DNA from 3 places in the Collibacillus ludicampi genome. Region 1 is predicted to be linked to each of the others. Evidence: riboswitches for the same ligand, from Rfam matches in the RefSeq annotation. Region 1 holds a riboswitch; each other region holds the start of a gene.
What was found. Region 1 has a riboswitch for cyclic di-AMP ahead of DNHGIG_RS18745 (C40 family peptidase). Riboswitches for the same ligand answer to the same signal wherever they lie in the genome.
Positions count from the first base shown of each region.

Region 1 (6,180 bases):
CCAGGTGCGCGAATTCGTGCGCTTATTCAATGAAGAACAGGATTTTTACGAGTGTCATGAACTGTTTGAGCTCGCATGGAAGGCGGAAACGGAAGAACCCTTGAAGTCTTTTTACAAAGCGATGGTACAAGTGGCGACCGCACAGTTTAAAATAAGGCAGGGATATTTGAACGGTTTTCGTAAATTGTACAGCTATTGTTCTGATGTTTTACGTGAACTGCCTCCGGTGTATCAGGGGATTGACATGGTGAAACTTCGTCATGATTTTACGGAGCAATTGCGCAAATTGCCGCAAGATGATTTTATTGAAGAGGGAACCTATGCGCAATATGGTCTGGATTTTCTCAAACTCCATGTGATTGACTTTTGAAAAACCTGTACAAAAGGGAGGGCAACTCCTTTTAAGTAAGGATGAAGCGGAATGAGAAGCTTACGTGAACGGTTAAAAAGTTATAAGAAGGATATGATCCATCACGAGGCTGCGCCCGCCATCGAATCATTGGCAGAGGAATTCGAAGAGCAAACATCCGTTTTTCCCGAATCCGCGCTCGAGTCTGTGCTTCCGGGATGCGAGGAGATGACGCCGTATGGCCCTTGTTATTACCGCGATGTTCGCTTCGACGTACTGACAGCTCATGGACATTACCCGTTAGCCCGCACGCTCCACCTGCCCTTAGATGTTTTCTATAAAGTGTGCAAGGTGAAGGACGGGCCGCATGAGTGGGATGAGGTTTGCTTTTTTGATACAGAGACAACAGGACTTGGATCGGGTGCAGGAACTTTCATTTTTCTGTTCGGAATCGGCTTTTATGAAGAAGATGAATTCGTCATTCGTCAGTATTTTTTGCGTTCCTATACGGAAGAGCGAGCGCTTCTCTGGTCACTAGCCGAACTGCTGAAAAGGTTTCGGGTCATCGTTTCCTTTAACGGAAAGGGATTTGATTGGAAATTACTAGAAACTAGATTTTCGATGGCACGTCTGCAAGTACCGTCTGTGATTCATCTGGATCTCCTTCCTCCTTCCAGGCGGTTGTGGAAAAAGATTCTTGGTAACTGTAAATTGACGACTATAGAACAGGAAGTCCTAGGATTTTCACGCAACGATGACATTCCGGGTAAGAAGGCACCCGAGATATTTTTCGCGTACTTGTCGGACGGAGATGCCCGTCCTCTTGTAGGGGTATTTACACATAATGTCCATGACATTCTGACACTTGTAACGTTATCTGCACATATCGGAATGATGGTGGAACATCCGTTACATATGGCGACACATCCTGAGGAATTGTTCGGTTTAGCACGCTGGTACGATGAATGGCTGCAAGGTAAGACGAGTGAGGCTTGTCTGGTGAAAATCGCCGAGATGGATGAGACGAATGAATATGCGAGGGAAGCCATGTGGAAGCTTTCCCTTTTTTATAAACGGCTCGGTCAATATGAAAAAGCGGTCTTGCTCTGGCATGAGTTGTTGGATGGACATGGAATGTGGCAAACCGCACCGCGGATAGAACTGGCCAAGTATTATGAGCACAAGATGCGCGACTATCAGCGCGCCTTGCGATTCACAGAAGAAACGATCGCATTGCTGCAAGAAAAACGCTCGCTCGTTCGTTCTCTGTACATCGATCACGAATTGAAAGAACTGTTTCATCGGCATAACCGTCTCAAGAATAAAATGAGAAAAGCGGTAAACGACAGTGTTCAACAGCGATAGACATAAGGCTCCTGGCAAAAGGGAGCTTTTTTTGTTTCATTTGAAAAAAAGTGGCGAGAAAAGAAGGAATTTGGCATTTTTTCGCGAATTTTAGTAGAGCAGAGAAATGTGATTTCAAACCAGATAGAAAATTTGCCGAATCTGACAGACGGTCAGTACGGGGGACGATTTATTGGGGTGAATCGCTTGCATGCGTAGGGGACCTCTACCCGAACCCGACAACTAACCTCGGAGGCACAGGAGGAATGGAAGTGAAGAAAGGTGTCAGAGCTCTACTATTCGCAGGTACGATTGGAGTATCTTTTCTCACCGCATCGACAGCCATGGCTGCGGAAACTGACTGGAACGTCCTGCTGAAGAAAGGTTCCCAGGGAGAGAAGGTCATCGAATTACAACAAGACTTACGCTTGTTAAACTATTTTACATATCCAACAAATACAGGATACTATGGCGAAGTTACAGAAGAGGCGGTCAAAGCGTTTCAAAGGGATCATGGTATTCAAGTCAACGGGATGGTCGGGAAAACAACCGGGACATATATCGAAAAGGAACTGAAAGCAAGAGGCCTGGATACAAATTCTATCCAGAAAGCGAATGTTGTTGAAATCGCTAAAAAATACCTGGGTACCCCCTATCAATATGCGGGTATGAGCCCATCCGGATTTGACTGTTCCGGTTTCGTAAAATATGTATATGCACAACGAGGTGTCGATTTGCCGCGTACTTCCCAAGAGATGTATAACACGGGAACAACGGTTTCCGATTTAAAGCCTGGCGATCTGGTATTCTTCTCTACATATGAACCGGGTCCTTCACACGTAGGGATTTACATAGGTGATAACCAATTTATCTCTGCAACGAGTTCCAGCGGTGTGAAAATCGATAGTTTTAGCAACCAATACTGGGGACCTCGTTATATTGGGGCGAAGCGAGTGATGTGATTTCATGAAATTCACAGTTGCGTGTGCGGATTGGTTTTCAATGATTCAATGACGTGGGGGTAGGAGTAGTCACGTTTTCATCCATGGACTCCTACGAAGCAGGCGGCTCACCTGGCAGGTGGCCGCTTTTCTGTTACTTAGGTTGCGCAACTTACCCGATGACCATTTTCCAGAAGAATGCCCCCATGATGCCCACAAGTACAACTGCCATAACATTTGCCCGGAAAAACGCCAATACGACCGAAAGGACACCGCCAGCAATCGACGATGCTATGCTTCCTGTCGAACTGAGTATTCCGGGAAAAATGAGTGCACCCAATGCTGCGAAAGGAATCAATTGAAAAAATCGGTTTAGAAAAGGAGGGAATCGTACATGCTGTAATAAAACCATAGGAAGCATGCGAGGCAAATATGTTACGAGTCCCATTCCAATCACGAGTAACCAAAGATGTTTCATGACTCATCTACCCCTTTTGGAAATAGTAGGGAACCGATGATAGCGGAGATAATCGTTGAAATGATGATCTCCCATCCGCCAGAGATACCGGAGAAGAGTGGTACCCAATGAAGGATCGTTTGCATTGTCATGGCACAGAGAGTGACCACGAAGATGGGCAGTGATTTTCGCAATGAAGGGATTAATAAGCCAATAAACATGGCATACAAAGCGATTCCCATACTGGATTGAATCGACTCGGGTAGGCCAGCAGCAACGAACAATCCCGTCCAAGTACCAAGATTCCATGCGCTAAAAGCTGTCAGGTTGAGACCCAATAGAAATACAGGATGTAAACGTTGTTCCTTCTGCAAAGAGGCGACGGTGAATGTTTCATCGGTGATCCCAAATGCTAAAAGTGCCATCCAGTTTTTTGAAGTCCCTTTATATATCCTTTGAGAAATCGATGCAGTCATGAGAAAATGTCGTAAATTCAGAATAAAAGTAGTCAAAAGGATTTCCCAAGGTGTGGCGCCAAGTGAGAGTAATTGTACGCCAACAAATTGGCTTGCCCCGGCATAGATGAGAAATGACATCATCATGGTCGCATACGTGGGGACTCCTGCAGATTTCGCAACGAGACCGAATGTAATTGCGATAGGTATATAACCGACGGCGATCGGCATCCCTGTTTTCACGCCTTGGAAAAACTGTTGCCGATGGTAAAATCGTATGTTTCTCCCTTGTAGATCGATCGTTTCTTTTGTTTCCGCTTGCATAGACGTACCCTCCCGCATAAAGTATAATATATTATACTTTAGGTACGTTATATTAAACAAGAGGGGGAGGATGGGGGCGCTTTGGAGCACATTCATATCAAGATCGGGAAAAACCTGCATCGTATACGCAAAAACCGGGGATATACTCTTGACAAAGTAGCTGAACTCACTGGGGTTAGCAAAGGAATGTTGGGACAGATCGAGCGAGGGGCAACGAGTCCAACGGTCACGACATTGTGGAAGATAGCCAGTGGACTGAATATATCCTTTTCTTCCTTGATCGAAGAAGAGAGTCCTGCTGTTTCTGTCATATCCCTTGCAAATATTCGTCCACTTCTTGAAGAGGATGGAAAATTTCGCGTGTATCCGATGTTTCCCTTTGATCAGAAGAAACGGTTTGAAATGTATACTCTCGAACTTGAGCCAGGGTGTCGTCACGAATCGGAAGCACACGGTGCCGGGGTTGAAGAGTATGTGCACGTATCACAAGGTGCATTAGATATCATCTACGAGCAAAAAACTTATACGATTCGTCAGGAAAGCGCGATCCGTTTTTTGGCGGATAAACCCCACACTTACTATAATGGGACGGAATCGGTCACGCGTGCACAACTACTGATTTACTACGGCTTGTGACGTACAGTCCATACATATGTACAAAAAACTTCCTCTTGCGAGTGAGGATGTACTTTCATGAAACGCTTCCAAAGCTGCCTCATACCGTAAGCGGCGGCGCCATCAGAGATGAAAAGTGTCTTGCCTGTAAGAGAAGTTCAAGGCAGTCACCAGACACGAAGTGATTTTTGGGTGGATGGTATCGCTTTGCAGCGCAGAGGTGAGTTGGAGGTCGTTCCGCAACTTCTGTTCTGAATCTTGGCGGAACGACCTTCATCGAACCCAAGCGCAAAGCGATACATCCACCTAAGTACTCATCTTCAATCACCCAGCACGAGTTTCATTATAGGAATGGAATTCTATGTAAAAAGCGGGGCTTTAGCCCCCGCTTTTTTAAATGAGTGTTTTTTTAAAACGATGAGCGTGCGTTCGTAACCACGGACGTCCATCTAACCACTCGATCGTTACATCCAAATCGAAAATGGCTCCAAGGTTTTCGCTCGTGAGTACTTCCTGTTTGGAACCGCTTTGTGCGACCTTTCCATCCGATAATAAGAGCACATGTGTAAAAATAGGAAGGATTTCCTCGATATGGTGTGTAACGAGTATCAATGTGGGCGCATCTTCATGGTTCCCCATCTCTTGTAGCGAGTGCAAAACCTGTTCGCGTGTGCGGACATCCATTCCGAAACAAGGTTCATCGAGAATGAGGAGCTTGGGGGAAGTTATTAATGCACGAGCGAGCAGCACTTTTTGCTTTTCCCCCTGTGATAGAGTACCGTATCTCTCCTCCGCGAGGTGTAGGCAATCTACCCGATCCAAGATTTCTAGGGCACGAAGATGTTCCGACGGATCCACGCGATACCATAACCCGATGGAAGCGTACTTTCCGCTGATGACCACATCCACGACCCGTTCTCCGGGATGAATCTCTTCACGGAGTGCGGAACTGACCCAACCAATTGATTTTCTGATTTCTTGGATTTCACAAGATCCGTATGTCTGTCCGAGGACGCGAACGGTCCCCGTGGTCGGCCATTGATATCCGGTGATGATTTTAAGCAGGGATGTTTTTCCGGAGCCGTTCAATCCGACGATCGCCCAATGTTCATTTGATTTCACGAGCCAATTGATCTGATTGAGAATGGTTTTGTTTTCCCGTTTCCATGTGACATTTTTGAGTTCGATGACTTGCATCCAGAATCAATCCTTCTTCCTTTACGGTTCACTTCTCAACATTTCGTACACTTGGGCGACATCCTTGTCTCCGCGGCCTGACAGGTTGACGATGATGACCTTGCCTTCTCCTAAAACCGGAGCTAATTTCGTGGCATAAGCGACTGCATGGGCGCTTTCCAGCGCGGGGATGATCCCCTCCGTTTTGGACAGTTGCAAAAACGCTTGCAATGCTTCATCATCGGTTACCGCAATATACTCGGCGCGACCGATCGCTTTATAGTAGCTATGCTCGGGACCTACGCCAGGGTAATCCAGTCCGGCGGCGATTGAATGGCATTGGTCTGCATCATCCATGACGTAACATTTAAATCCGTGAATGATGTCCGGTTTGCCGACATTCAGAGGAGCTGCATGAATGCCCGTTTCAAGTCCTTTGCCGGCAGGTTCGACGCCAATGATTCGAACATTCGGATCGTCAACAAAAGGATAGAACAAACCGATTGCATTCGAACCTCC
Region 1 covers NZ_BOQE01000001.1:3,704,339-3,710,518, reverse strand. The annotation lists gene DNHGIG_RS18755 (DUF309 domain-containing protein) at 1-370, shown strand, start outside; gene DNHGIG_RS18750 (ribonuclease H-like domain-containing protein) at 422-1,714, shown strand; cyclic di-AMP (ydaO/yuaA leader) riboswitch at 1,838-1,967, shown strand; gene DNHGIG_RS18745 (C40 family peptidase) at 1,966-2,655, shown strand; gene DNHGIG_RS18740 (AzlD domain-containing protein) at 2,807-3,112, opposite strand; gene DNHGIG_RS18735 (AzlC family ABC transporter permease) at 3,109-3,870, opposite strand; gene DNHGIG_RS18730 (helix-turn-helix domain-containing protein) at 3,952-4,506, shown strand; gene DNHGIG_RS18725 (ABC transporter ATP-binding protein) at 4,879-5,682, opposite strand; gene trpB (tryptophan synthase subunit beta) at 5,704-6,180, opposite strand, start outside.

Region 2 (6,180 bases), 780 kb from region 1:
GTTGAAAATTAGTCGTCGGGAGTTGCGTTGGCTACTCGATGGTCTATCTCTCGAACAGCGACAAGCTCACCCTGCCGTCACTGCGCGTACGATTCTATGATATGTACACCCAATTAGACTTTGGGATTAAAAAAAGGAATTCGCGGTATGTTGTCGAAATCAATAGTATTATGAAAAATCATACGCCGAACCCGACCCCTACTACAATTGAAGATCTCCAAAAAGAACGCGATTTGCTGAAAAATCAAATTGCTGAACTCACTGCCAAACTGAAGTGGTATGAGGAGCAGTTTCGTCTTAGCCAACAGCGCCGGTTTAGCTCTTCGAGCGAACGAACGAATGCCGATCAGCTTGAGCTTTTTAACGAAGCCGAGGTGGAGGCAGATCCCACTGTAGAGGAGCCTACCCTCGAAACCATTACGTACCGCCGCTCCAAAAACGCGGCCACCGGGAAACCAGCTTGAAAACCTGCCTGTGGAGACGATCGAGTATCGCCTGCCATCTGAGGAGCAGGTTTGTTCGTGTTGCGGTGGTTCTTTGCATGAAATGAGCACGGAGATACGGCAAGAGCTGAAGATCATTCCGGCCGAAGTCAAAGTGGTCAAGCATGTCCGTTACGTCTACTCCTGCCGCCGTTGTGAGCGTGAGGAGACAAGTACGCCGACAGTCACAGCTTCTATGCCTGCCCCCGTCTTTCCGGGGAGTTTGGCTTCTGCTTCCAGTATGGCCTATATCATGAGTCAAAAATATGTGGAGAGCATGCCTCTCTACCGACAAGAGCAACAGTTTGCAAGCCTGGGGATTGAGTTGTCTCGTCAGACCCTGGCCAACTGGATCCTCTACGGAGCGAATACCTGGTTGAGTCTGCTCTATGATCGCATGCGCGAGCACTTACTCAAGCAGGACATCTTGCACGCAGACGAGACGACCTTACAAGTGCTCCGTGAACCGGGCCGGGCCGCACAGACAACTTCTTATCTATGGCTGTACCGTACCGGGAGAGAAGATCCGCCCATCATCCTCTATGACTACCAGACGACACGGGCGAGCAAACACCCGCGTCAGTTTCTTTCCGGTTTCAAAGGATACCTGCACGTCGATGGCTATGCGGGTTACCATGGGATACCGGATGTGACCCTGGTCGGTTGTTGGGCTCACGCCCGGCGCAAATTCGATGAGGCACTCAAGGCGCTGCCTGAATCGAAGCGCTCGTCACCGGTAGCAGCCAAAGAGGGACTTACTTTCTGCAATCAACTCTTTGCGATTGAACGTGACTTAAAGGAGTGCACGCCTGAGGAACGTTACCATATCCGTCAAGAACGCAGCCGCCCTGTGTTGGATGCTTTTTTGGCATGGCTTCGTACTCAGAAACCGAAAGTGCTGCCCAAAAGTGCGTTCGGTCAGGCCATCTTGTATTGTCTGAACCAGTGGGAAAAATTAGAGGCGTTTTACAAGATGGGCGATTGGAGATCGATAACAACCGAAGTGAACGCGCGATCAAACCGTTTGTGATCGGTCGCAAAACTGGTTGTTCTCCAATACCCCGCGTGGTGCAAAGGCGAGTGCGATCATTTACAGTATCATAGAGACAGCGAAAGAAAATGGATTACATCCCTATTTCTATCTTACCTATCTCTTTGAGAAACTACCTAACCTAGATATGAAAGACAAAGATTCCTTAGATCAGCTTCTCCCTTGGTCAGAAAGCCTACCGCTTACCTGCCGGGCTATAAAAAAGAATACGTAAATCATACGAAAATCCCCATCTCTTCGAAAGGTGGGGATTATTTTACGCTTACGTCGACTGCTAATGTGTTGACAGAGGACCAACTGGAAATCAAACATGCGCTTGATAAAGCGAAGAAAGAATTTCAAGATATAGAAAAGTTACATGAAGCGATCGAGAAGGCAAGAGACCTGGAACTTCAACAACTTGAAGAAGAAATTGGGGAGGAGTTTGAGAATTATATATCTCATGTTTATGAAGCGTTTGAAGAAAGTTGCACGGACTTACTGGAAATCAAATTCACATATTTGGCGAGGCTTTATGAATTCCGCAAGCAATTTGACGAACTTGCAGAGCTGGTACAAGAAGTCGAAAAAATTCGCAAAAGATCGGGTATTACCTTTGGATCTGAGCGTTTGAATCACTTATCCACGCTTGCGCTAATCTCAGCGAGCTCGCGAGATGAACAACCCATGTACCGTATTCATGACAACGAAATCAATGATATCTTTATCGATGGGAGAATTCATAAGTATCCGCAAGTTTACGCGTTCTATAAATATGGAAAAGTATATCGATCCGAGGAAGAAGCGATGACATACATCAAGGAAAAAGAGACAGAATGCTAGGGGAACATCCACTTCCGTTTGTAAACATACTCCAATAAGACTCAGCCGATTTCGCTGAGATTTTTTTGTAACATAATTATAACATTTTAACTAGAGGATTATTTGTACTTCTGTAGAATATTTTTCTACATCATTCTACAAAAAAGTTTGTCGATGAGACAGAAATCTGCCGAATCTGACATGATGTCAGTACGGGGGATATTTTTCGGGGTGAATCGCTTCAAGGCGTAGGGTACCTCTACCCGAATCCGTCAACTAACCTCGGAGGCATAGGAGGAGAGAAATGAAAAAGGTAAGTATGGGCTTTATCTTCACAGGCATGGTGTGCCTTGCAGCGAGTCTGGCACCGCAAGCGCATGCCGCTGCGGATTCACTGGAAATTATGGTCGATAATCAGATCGTGCAATTTCCAGATGCCAAACCATTCATCGATGAGAATGGCCGAACGCAAGTTCCTGTTCGTTTTGTAGCCGATCAGTTGGGCTTCAAAGTCAATTGGAAGCTGGAAAACGGCTCAGTGAAAGTCATGCTGGCAAAAGACGCAAAGTCGATCGTATTGAAGGAAGGTGAAACAGTAGCGACCATTAATGGACAACCTGTCTCTCTGGATTCGAGTGTAATGATTAAAAACGACCGGACTTTTGTACCGCTTCGCTTTATCGCCGAATCTGTCGGCAAATACGTCAACTGGGACGAGAACCGAAACGCTGTTTCCATCTCATCGGACAAGCCGGTGATGATGATGGCCGATGTATCACCTACTCCCTTGAAACCGGCCACACGTTCTTTGAATGACGAGAATAAACCTTCTATTACATCCCAATCTTCAAGCATGATTGCGTATGCTGAGAAATATATCGGGGTTCCGTATGTTTGGGGCGGGACAAGCCCTGACGGATTTGATTGCTCCGGATTTGTGCAATATGTGTTCAATCACTTTGGGGTGCAGTTACCGAGGACAGCTTCCGACATGTATTCTGCCGGCACTCCTGTGAGCTCTTTGCAACCCGGAGATCTGGTATTTTTCTCAACATATGCATCTGGTGCATCCCACGTGGGTATTTACATAGGGAATAATGAGTTTATTTCGGCCACTTCCTCCCATGGCGTGAAAATCTGTAATCTCAATGACCCTTATTACTGGGGACCACGTTATATTGGAGCGAGACGATTCTAAAGGCACGGAAAAGAGCACCGTATGAGAACGTTTGGTCGTTCTTTTGGGTGCTCTTTTCTTTTCGAGGATTGTGAATTTCGGTCATACTATAAAGGAAGAGAGATTCGACCATGTTTGAGAAATGTTGAACGATCGTAGGAAGGCGAATTGTTCATGTGAGGTGAGTAGTCATGAAAGTCGTTAGTGCTTGTTTAATGGGGTGTGAATGCCGCTATGATAAAAAATCAAATTGGCATCAAGAAATTGAACAACTTGTTAAAGAAGGGAAAGCGATACCGGTCTGTCCGGAACAGTTAGGAGGACTTCCAACCCCACGCAATCCTGCCGAAATCGTCGGAGGAGACGGTTTTGATGTCTTGGATGGTAACGCGAGAGTCATAGATAATCAAGGAAATGATGTGACGCAAATGTTCATTGATGGTGCTTATCAAGCACTAAGAATCGCTAAGATAGTGGGTGCCACAGAGGCGATTTTAAAGGAAAGGAGTCCATCGTGCGGCAGTCGTCAGATATATAATGGAACTTTCTCCAAAATGAAGAAGGAGGGGGTCGGTGTGACAGCGGCATTGCTAATCAGAAATGGAATTCGTGTACAGTCGGAAGAAAGCTTGGAGTAGTATTTCCATCCCTTGTGAAAATGTAGATATCGAAGTATATGAGGATATTCATCCTGAATGAACGGGTGGGGGTATTAGAGAGGGTGAGTGCAGGGGGGCATCTTTTTTGTCCCTGCACGATCAGAATCGATAGCCATACTTGTTACGGCTTGTACTTCCTGGGCGTCAGAATCAGATTGACTACCGCATTTGCAAAATTGACCAAAGCGGTCAAGATTGCGAGTATGGCCACCCATACACCCCCTTGGCGGGAGCTTGAAACACTCCCTTTATGATAATAAGATGCAGGAATGAAAAGAAAAGGTGAACGTCTGGTGGAATTTCTCAAGGAGGTTTTGTGCCGGTATCTTACAAAAAGCTGCGGATGTCATGTATGATAGAGAAAAAGGAGGGAGCGAACTCATGTCTTTTGACATTTTATCCTACGTAATCGAAGCAAAAGAGGAATTTGATCGAACAGTCGCTTGCAAGCATACGAAGTTTGACGACTTATATCCGTATATGTTGGAACATCAATCGTTTTTCTGGTTTAAACGTCATGCGGCATGGGCGAGTCTTCTCACAACCATTCACATTGCGGAAGGTGCTGGAGCTGATTGGCGGCGACTGTTTACGGAGCGTCAGTTATCCATGATTGAAGGAAAAGTTTTAGACAAAGAAGTTCTCGATTGCTGGCTGGAAACCAGTCAGGAGCCCGACATGGAAAAGATCTGATCGCTGCATTCGATTCGCTTCTTAAATCTGAATGTTTTAAAAGTAGTTGCGCGAAGACGATGTAATTATTAACGGCAAAGAGGATACCGAATGGGCCTCATTGCATGCGAAAGACGGATGGAGATTTTCCATCCGTCTTTTTGCGGAAAGCAAGGTATACAAGACTCAATGAACCATTGTGAACGCGTTTTTAGAAGAATGGTATTTCATCAGTGATGAGAAGAATGGGAAGAAGTACGAGTGTTCCGATAACTAAGAACGACATCAACAGCCCCCAGGCAAACTGGCGCAGACAAGTCACTTCTTTCTCCTCACCTTCTTGTGATATTTATAATAATTTTCTTATAATTTTTATGTTATGTCAATTGGAGAAATCTTGGTTTCGATATAAGACTTCTTATAAGTTGAATATAGTTAAATTTTAGAAAAATAACACTAAACATATTGTAAAATATGTAAAAAGTATGTAGAATATGGTCAAGTAGTTAAATTATAAAAATTGCAATTCTTCGGTTGGGGGAGGTCGTGATTATGGGGATCACACTTGGAGAATTAGTTCGCGAGAAGCGTTTGGAAAAAGGCTTCTCACAAACGGAATTAGGCCGGGGAATCGTGACGCCCAGTATGATCAGCCAAATTGAATTAGGCCGTGTTCAACCTTCTTACGGAGTCTTGCAAGCTCTCGCGGAGCGTTTAGAGTCACCGATTGAGATGTTTCTGGAACTATTGAAAGAAAGCACAGAATGGAAATCGCGGCTCACGTTTGCACTGTGGTTGAAAGATTCTCATAATTACAGTCAGGCGATTCCTATTCTTGAAGAGCTCATCGGAGATCCCGAATGTTCACGCGATGATGTAATTTGGCACTTGATACAATGTTATATGGAAGAAAAACAGTACGAGAAGGCGGAATTGATTCTTGAATCGCAATTGATCGAATATCGAGAGAAAAAGAACAAGAAAAGGTACATACAAACGCTCGAATCAATTGCTCAAATCAAGATGTCCAATCATGAATATGAAGTGGCCCGAACATATTTAAAACAGGCGTTGAAATCTCTCGGTCCCTCCGACTCATTGAGAGAAGGGAAGATTCTCTTCAAAATGGCTCAATGTTGCGCACATTTGGGTATGCACGAAGAAGCGATTCAACACTACCAAACGGCGTATCAATTGATGGCAGACAGATGTAAATCCACAGAACTCGCGGATCTCTGTTATGAAATGGCCGTATCCTATCGCAACATGTTCGTTTTTGAAAAAGCAGAAGCCTATACTGTGAAGGCGATTGAGTTGTATCAGGAAATGCAACGGGAA
Region 2 covers NZ_BOQE01000001.1:2,926,416-2,932,595, forward strand. The annotation lists gene tnpB (IS66 family insertion sequence element accessory protein TnpB) at 1-100, shown strand, start outside; gene DNHGIG_RS21200 (IS66 family transposase) at 102-464, shown strand; partial or broken gene tnpC (IS66 family transposase) at 475-1,586, shown strand; gene DNHGIG_RS21205 (transposase domain-containing protein) at 1,529-1,747, shown strand; gene DNHGIG_RS14825 (hypothetical protein) at 1,696-2,355, shown strand; cyclic di-AMP (ydaO/yuaA leader) riboswitch at 2,513-2,640, shown strand; gene DNHGIG_RS14830 (C40 family peptidase) at 2,639-3,532, shown strand; gene DNHGIG_RS14835 (2-thiouracil desulfurase family protein) at 3,703-4,149, shown strand; gene DNHGIG_RS14840 (hypothetical protein) at 4,552-4,863, shown strand; gene DNHGIG_RS14845 (helix-turn-helix domain-containing protein) at 5,395-6,180, shown strand, end outside.
Region 2: another riboswitch for cyclic di-AMP. It lies ahead of DNHGIG_RS14830 (C40 family peptidase); the one in region 1 lies ahead of DNHGIG_RS18745 (C40 family peptidase).

Region 3 (6,180 bases), 2.3 Mb from region 1:
CTCGAAATGTTCCATTGTGTTCGCCCGGCTCCCATATGTCAATCTCCGGCCTGATCAACGTCAAAGCCATAGGCAACCCGTAACCTCCGATCGATTTGGAGAGACAGATGATATCCGGCTGAATCCCGGAGGGCTCAAAACTGAAAAACGTGCCCGTCCGTCCACATCCAACCTGGATATCATCAACGATCAACAAGATCTTCCACCGATCGCAAATGTCCCGGATCCGCTTGAGCCAATGGAAGCTTGCCGCGTGCAGGCCACCCTCCCCCTGGACGGTCTCGAGGATAATGGCAGCCGGGAGAGAAACGCCGCTACCATTGTCTTCGAGAAACCGTTCGATGAACGAGACTGTATCGATCTCGTCTCCAAAGTAACGATCAAACGGCATCGTCACGCTGTTTTGCAAAGGGATACCCGCACCTTTACGCTTAAACTTGTTTCCGGAAACGGAGAGAGAACCGATGGTCATCCCGTGAAAAGCGTTTGTGAAACTCATGACCGTTTCCCGGCCGGTCACTTTACGCGCCAATTTCAACGCGCTTTCCACCGAGTTGGTTCCCGTAGGTCCAGGAAACATCACCTTGTAATTCATGCCGCGCGGTTTCAGGATCACTTCGTGGAATCGTTGCAAGAACATCTCTTTTGCCTTCGTTGCCATATCGAGACTATGAGTAATCCCGTCATTGATGAGATATTGGATCAGTTTTTCTTTCATCCTCATGTTATTGTGCCCATAGTTCAATGCTCCCGCACCGGCAAAGAAATCGATATATTGCTTACCCTCTACGTCCCAAAGCTGATAACCGTTCGCTTTTGCAAACAAAGCGGGAAAACTTCGGCAATAACTCCTTACTTCAGACTCCAATTCTTCAAACACTTGCAACGATGACGGACGATTTTCGATGACCTTCATGCTTTGTAACCTCCTCCTCGTTCTCGCTTCAGAATGGGTCCAATGCGAAACAACTTCTCCTTTTCGTGGGTTCCCCCTGGGAACAAGTCTTCCTGAAAACACTCCGACACTTCACATCCGGTCCCCAGGTCTCTTGCCAACCCTCGAAACAAAGACTGGGATGGAGTATTAGACGGACTGATCGTAGTTTCCAGAAAACGTACGTCCTTACACGCTTTCCGAGCAAGCAGTTCTTGTAAAAGAGCTTTTCCCAAGCCTTTTCCCCTGTGTGAATCATGAACAGCGATTTGCCAGACAAAAATCGTATCCGGACTTGAAGGGGGACGAAAAGAGGAAACAAACCCTGCCATTTGATTCCCGGAAGTGGCTACTACACACGTTTCCGAAAAGTATTTGCATAAAAGCAAATAGCTGTAAGCGGAATTCAGATCCAGAACACCTGTGTCGCGTACGAGTTTCCAGATCTTTCGCCCATCTTCCACGTTCGGTTGACGAAGTTGAATGTTTTCCAATTCATCAACGGTACTCAGTTGTGTGACCGAAGTATTCTGAAGTCATTCGTTTGAGTGGCATCTCAATCAACCTCCTTTATGAGTCGGTACAATTTTCCCTCATGGATCACCCCCTTCGAAAACGGCTCAAGAACATTTGCAATCGAGGACTTTTGGAATTGCCAAAGATCTCTTCCGGCGTTCCTTGTTCCACGATTTGACCACCATCCGTGAAAATCACACGATCGGCCACATCTCGTGCAAAATCCATTTCGTGTGTGACTAATATCATGGCCATATCCCCTTCAGAGGCGATTCCCTTGATCACTTCAAGCACTTCACCGACAAGTTCAGGGTCTAGGGCCGATGTCACTTCATCAAACAACATGATTTTCGGTCGCATGACCAAAGCCCGCGCGATCGCCACACGTTGTTTTTGTCCGCCGGAAAGCTCGATCATGCTTGTTGCTCGTAAAGGGAAGCTCAATATCCCACTTCCTTTCTGCTTCCTATTGGATTTGCCTCTCCGCTCAAATTTGATAACTTTCGATTTAATCGGTACTCTAGACGGCGAACCAGAAGCGATGAAGGGTAACTCAAGAGTAGGAACATCAAACCTACGATCGTAAATCCCTCAAGATAGCGAAAGGAGGTAGAGCCGATCATTTTGGCCGTTTGCAAGATCTCCATTAAAGTGATTGCCGATAGAATCGGTGTCTCTTTAAACATGACAATCAAGTAGTTTCCCAAGACCGGGATGACCGGCGGTATCGCTTGAGGTACGATGATTCTGCCCCACGTCTGCATTTTTGAAAAGTTCAGAGCGACCGCAGCTTCCCATTGGCCACGAGGGACGGAATCGATCCCTGAGCGATACACCTCGGACAGGTACGAACTATAATGCAATCCTAAGCCGATCACTCCCGCTGTGAAGGGGGAAAGTGAAACCCCAAACACAGGCAGCACGTAAAAAATAAAATACAGCTGAACAAGAAGAGGGGTGCTCCTCACAAATTCCACAATTCCGCCTGTAACTAGAGATAAGGGCTTACACGCGGATCTCCTGCCAATCGCAAGCAAAAGTCCTGCGATCGCTGCTATGAAAAACGCCACGAACGTGGAGGTAACGGTTACCTTTAACGCTTCAAGAAGTTGCGGAACGATGGACCAGGCGAAATCCCAATCCCACATGGGCTATGACCTCCCTGCAGCAACTCTGCGCTCAATCAGGCGAATTCCCCATGTGATGGGGTACGCGAGAATGAAATACATCACGAGCAAAAGAGTATAGATCTCGGTGGTTTGGAATGTCGAGGTGCTGAGAATTTTCGCCTGAAAGGTTAAATCTGCAAGTGTAATGAGAGAAACCAAGGCCGTACCTTTCAGCAATTCAATGAGCAAATTTCCGAAAGCCGGCAACATCATGACAAACGCTTGGGGCCATATGATACATCTCATTCTCTGCCAGGGAGTCATGTTCAACGCGATCCCTGCTTCCGTATGTCCTTTTGGTACGGCAAGGATCGATCCACGAACCACTTCTGATCCGTAAGCCCCATAATTGAGCCCCAACGCAAGTACCGCGGCTGCCATTTTTGGCAATTCGATGCCCAGGATCGGCAGGGCAAAATACAACCAATACAACTGAACCAGCAGGGAGGTTCCGCGAAAAACTTCTACATAAATAGCCGTTACGCCCCGAATCATTGAATATTTGGACAGGCGGCCAATCCCCGCAAGCATGGCTAAGAAAAGAGCTGCGATCATCGAGAGAATCGTAATCTCGAGGGTGATCCCCGCGCCTTTCAAGAGTGGCGGGAGTAAGTCTAGGAACGAATAGATTGACATGCACTCCTTTCGATCTTGATCATCAACACTCAAGTAGAATGAGAATGAAGGATCTTGTGAAATCTGTCTGCATCGAATTATTATAGAATGGGGAGATATGCATTCTTACTGTTCGTTTGTACACACTTGCTCAGCTGTTACATTGCCCGGCAATTCCTGTTTGGTAAATCCGAAGGGCTGAATGATCTTGAATAGTTCACCCGATTCCTTCAGTTTCTGTAACTCACGATTGAATGCATCACGGAAGTCCTTGTCTTCTTTGCGGAAAGCCGTTGCCCCGTATCCTCGTGCGCTCTTCCCTTCAATCATCGGTTGTTGAAAGTCCATCACTCTTTCAATTGATGGATCTTTCACCGCATCGAGCACCGATTGCAACGAAGGCCCCGTCATCGTAACCACATCCGCTCGGCCTGCTTGTAGTGCGGCGACAGCGGAAGGCTGGTCGGGAACCGTTACGATCTGTGCGGCGGAGACTCTCGACTTTTGCAGATAATCAACCTCTATAGCTCCGGTCATCACTGCAACTTTCACTTTCGGGTTGGCGGAAATATCCCGATAACTATGAATATTCACTACATTCCCTTTCTTCACCGCGATTGCCTCACCGATACTGTATTCAGGGTCGGCAAATGCCACTTCTTTGCAACGTTCCGGTTTAATGAACATACCCGCCGTGATCATGTCGAAACGCTTAGCTTTCAGCCCGGGTATCAGTGATCCAAATTCGGTGATCTCACCTCTCATCTCATGAATCCCTAACCTTGTGAGAACCGTACGCGCGACCTCAACCGCTTCACCCGTCAGCTTTCCATCTGGTGTTACATAGGCGTAAGGTTTTTCATTCGCAAATCCGACGGTCACATATCCTTGTTTTTTTACACGCTGCCAAGTAGATTCCACGGATGTGTCGGAAGAGGTGCCGACACCCGTCTTTCCTTTGGAGACTCCGCAACCAACCACCGCAGTCATCATGATCAGGGACAGCCCTAAAGTCCTAAATAACTTTTTCACTAGACAACCCCTTTCGCAAATTCTCGTCTACGCATGAAAAACAAAACCCCCGAGGACAAATACCTACGGGGGTATAAAATAAGCGAATACTTTCCCATGAACATCATTCACCCCTCTCTTACACTGCTTACGAAGTTAGCTGACGGATTCGGGCTGAGAGTCGGCCCTACCGGTCATGCGAGACTGCATGCCCGGATTCACCCCAAACGTGGTTCCCCCGCTTCCCTTTCGGGAATTCAGCATCACACAATATTGACTTTTCAGATTTGATTATAATCTTATCCGCAGATAGGGGCAAATTACCAGTTGGTAAGGAATTCCGACCATAGGGAGGGATATGGGAGAATTCTCTTGCTGAACTACCGTGCACAAAAATGACGGAATATTCTCGGGGAATAAGACAATGTATTCGACATACCAAGAAGGCCATTCGCGAACTTTAATGTTTGATGAATTTCAAGACTTCGTCCGGGTCTGCCAACTTGCGCCCGTAATATTTTTTAGAACGGAAATTGTGGATTTCTTCACACGCCTTGGCCATTTTCTCCATAATCACATTCTGGGGCAAATCTTCCGGACTCCAATAAAAGATATTCATTTCATATGGTTTTCCGTCTTCATCTTTCCTGCGGTATTGAATACGATCCGCCTTGACAAACCCGTTTTTGCGATAAAATGCTTCCCTCTTTTTCGTGTCTTCATCTTCGTGATCAATAGGCTCCACTTCTACGATGATCGTCTTCCCCTTTTCTTTAAAACGGTTGAGGAGTTTCGTGCCGACTCCTTTCCCTCTTGTCGCAGGATTGACGAGTAAATAGTCAATAAAGATAAATGTAGGGAATTCGGCATACATCACGATGTATTCATCTGTCTCTTCTTTGTGGTAGGTGTCCTTATCCTCAATCAGGTCATAGAGTTGACGCGGATCTTTCATCTCGTGTTCTGGAAAGTAATCGGCCAGCCGTTCATACCATTCCATGACATTCCCTCCCTTTAAATTCAAGATTTATTCGTATCGTTTGTTATACTATACAAAAACATACCCGGATGATAAAAAAGCTTCCCACCATGCTTTTCGTGGGAAGCTTTTTAAAAGAAATCCAATTGCCGCGGAGACAATCCTTTATATTCTATGCCCAAGAGTTCGATCATTTCCATGGCATTGGCGGCGGCATGTCCGCCCGAATTGTTGTTGAATAAGACACAAATCTCTTGTGATCTTTGTTGCAGATCTTTCAACTTCTCTTTCCACTCCGTTAACTCTTCCCGGCTATACCGGTATAAGTAACGGATGTCTCTCCAATTACCGTCTCCGGTATTCGTCCATCCGTTTACATTACGCCCGTGAAAGCGTACGAGTGTTAATTGACGATTCGTCGGATGCAAAACTGTGGGTATGGAGCCTGCTCCCGCTTGCGGTTCATCGCAAATGCTATGGATCCATCCTTCTTTCTCCATAAACGCGATTGTTTTTTCCAACATTCTGGGCGTGAACCAACTCCTGTTTCTGAATTCAAGCGCAACCGGAATATCACCCATCTTCTCCTTCGTATAGCGAAGAACATCCACATTTTCTTTGATACATTCAAACCAGGGTGGGTATTGAAAAAGAACGGCTTTCAATTTACCCGCTTGTATGACCGGTTCAATCGATTGTTTAAACGCATCAAACATTTCTCCCAGACTTGAGAAAGGATTCTTTCCTCTTAAATGTCCGGTCATTCCTTGGTATGCCTTGATAATGAAAGAAAAAGCGGGCGGGGTTTCTTCGACCCATTTGCTGTAGTTTTTCTCGGGAAGGACGGCATAAAAAGAACTGTCTACCTCCACTATCGGAAAATAGGAACTGTAGACTTTCAGTTTATCCCCGCTTGCCACCCCGTCCGAATACAAGTCCTTATGATCCCCCAACCG
Region 3 covers NZ_BOQE01000001.1:1,385,359-1,391,538, forward strand. The annotation lists gene ectB (diaminobutyrate--2-oxoglutarate transaminase) at 1-916, opposite strand, end outside; gene ectA (diaminobutyrate acetyltransferase) at 913-1,428, opposite strand; partial or broken gene DNHGIG_RS06880 (ATP-binding cassette domain-containing protein) at 1,535-1,861, opposite strand; gene ehuD (ectoine/hydroxyectoine ABC transporter permease subunit EhuD) at 1,891-2,598, opposite strand; gene ehuC (ectoine/hydroxyectoine ABC transporter permease subunit EhuC) at 2,602-3,255, opposite strand; gene ehuB (ectoine/hydroxyectoine ABC transporter substrate-binding protein EhuB) at 3,361-4,266, opposite strand; cyclic di-AMP (ydaO/yuaA leader) riboswitch at 4,375-4,518, opposite strand; gene DNHGIG_RS06900 (GNAT family N-acetyltransferase) at 4,706-5,245, opposite strand; partial or broken gene DNHGIG_RS06905 (DUF72 domain-containing protein) at 5,356-6,180, opposite strand, start outside.
Region 3: another riboswitch for cyclic di-AMP. It lies ahead of ehuB (ectoine/hydroxyectoine ABC transporter substrate-binding protein EhuB); the one in region 1 lies ahead of DNHGIG_RS18745 (C40 family peptidase).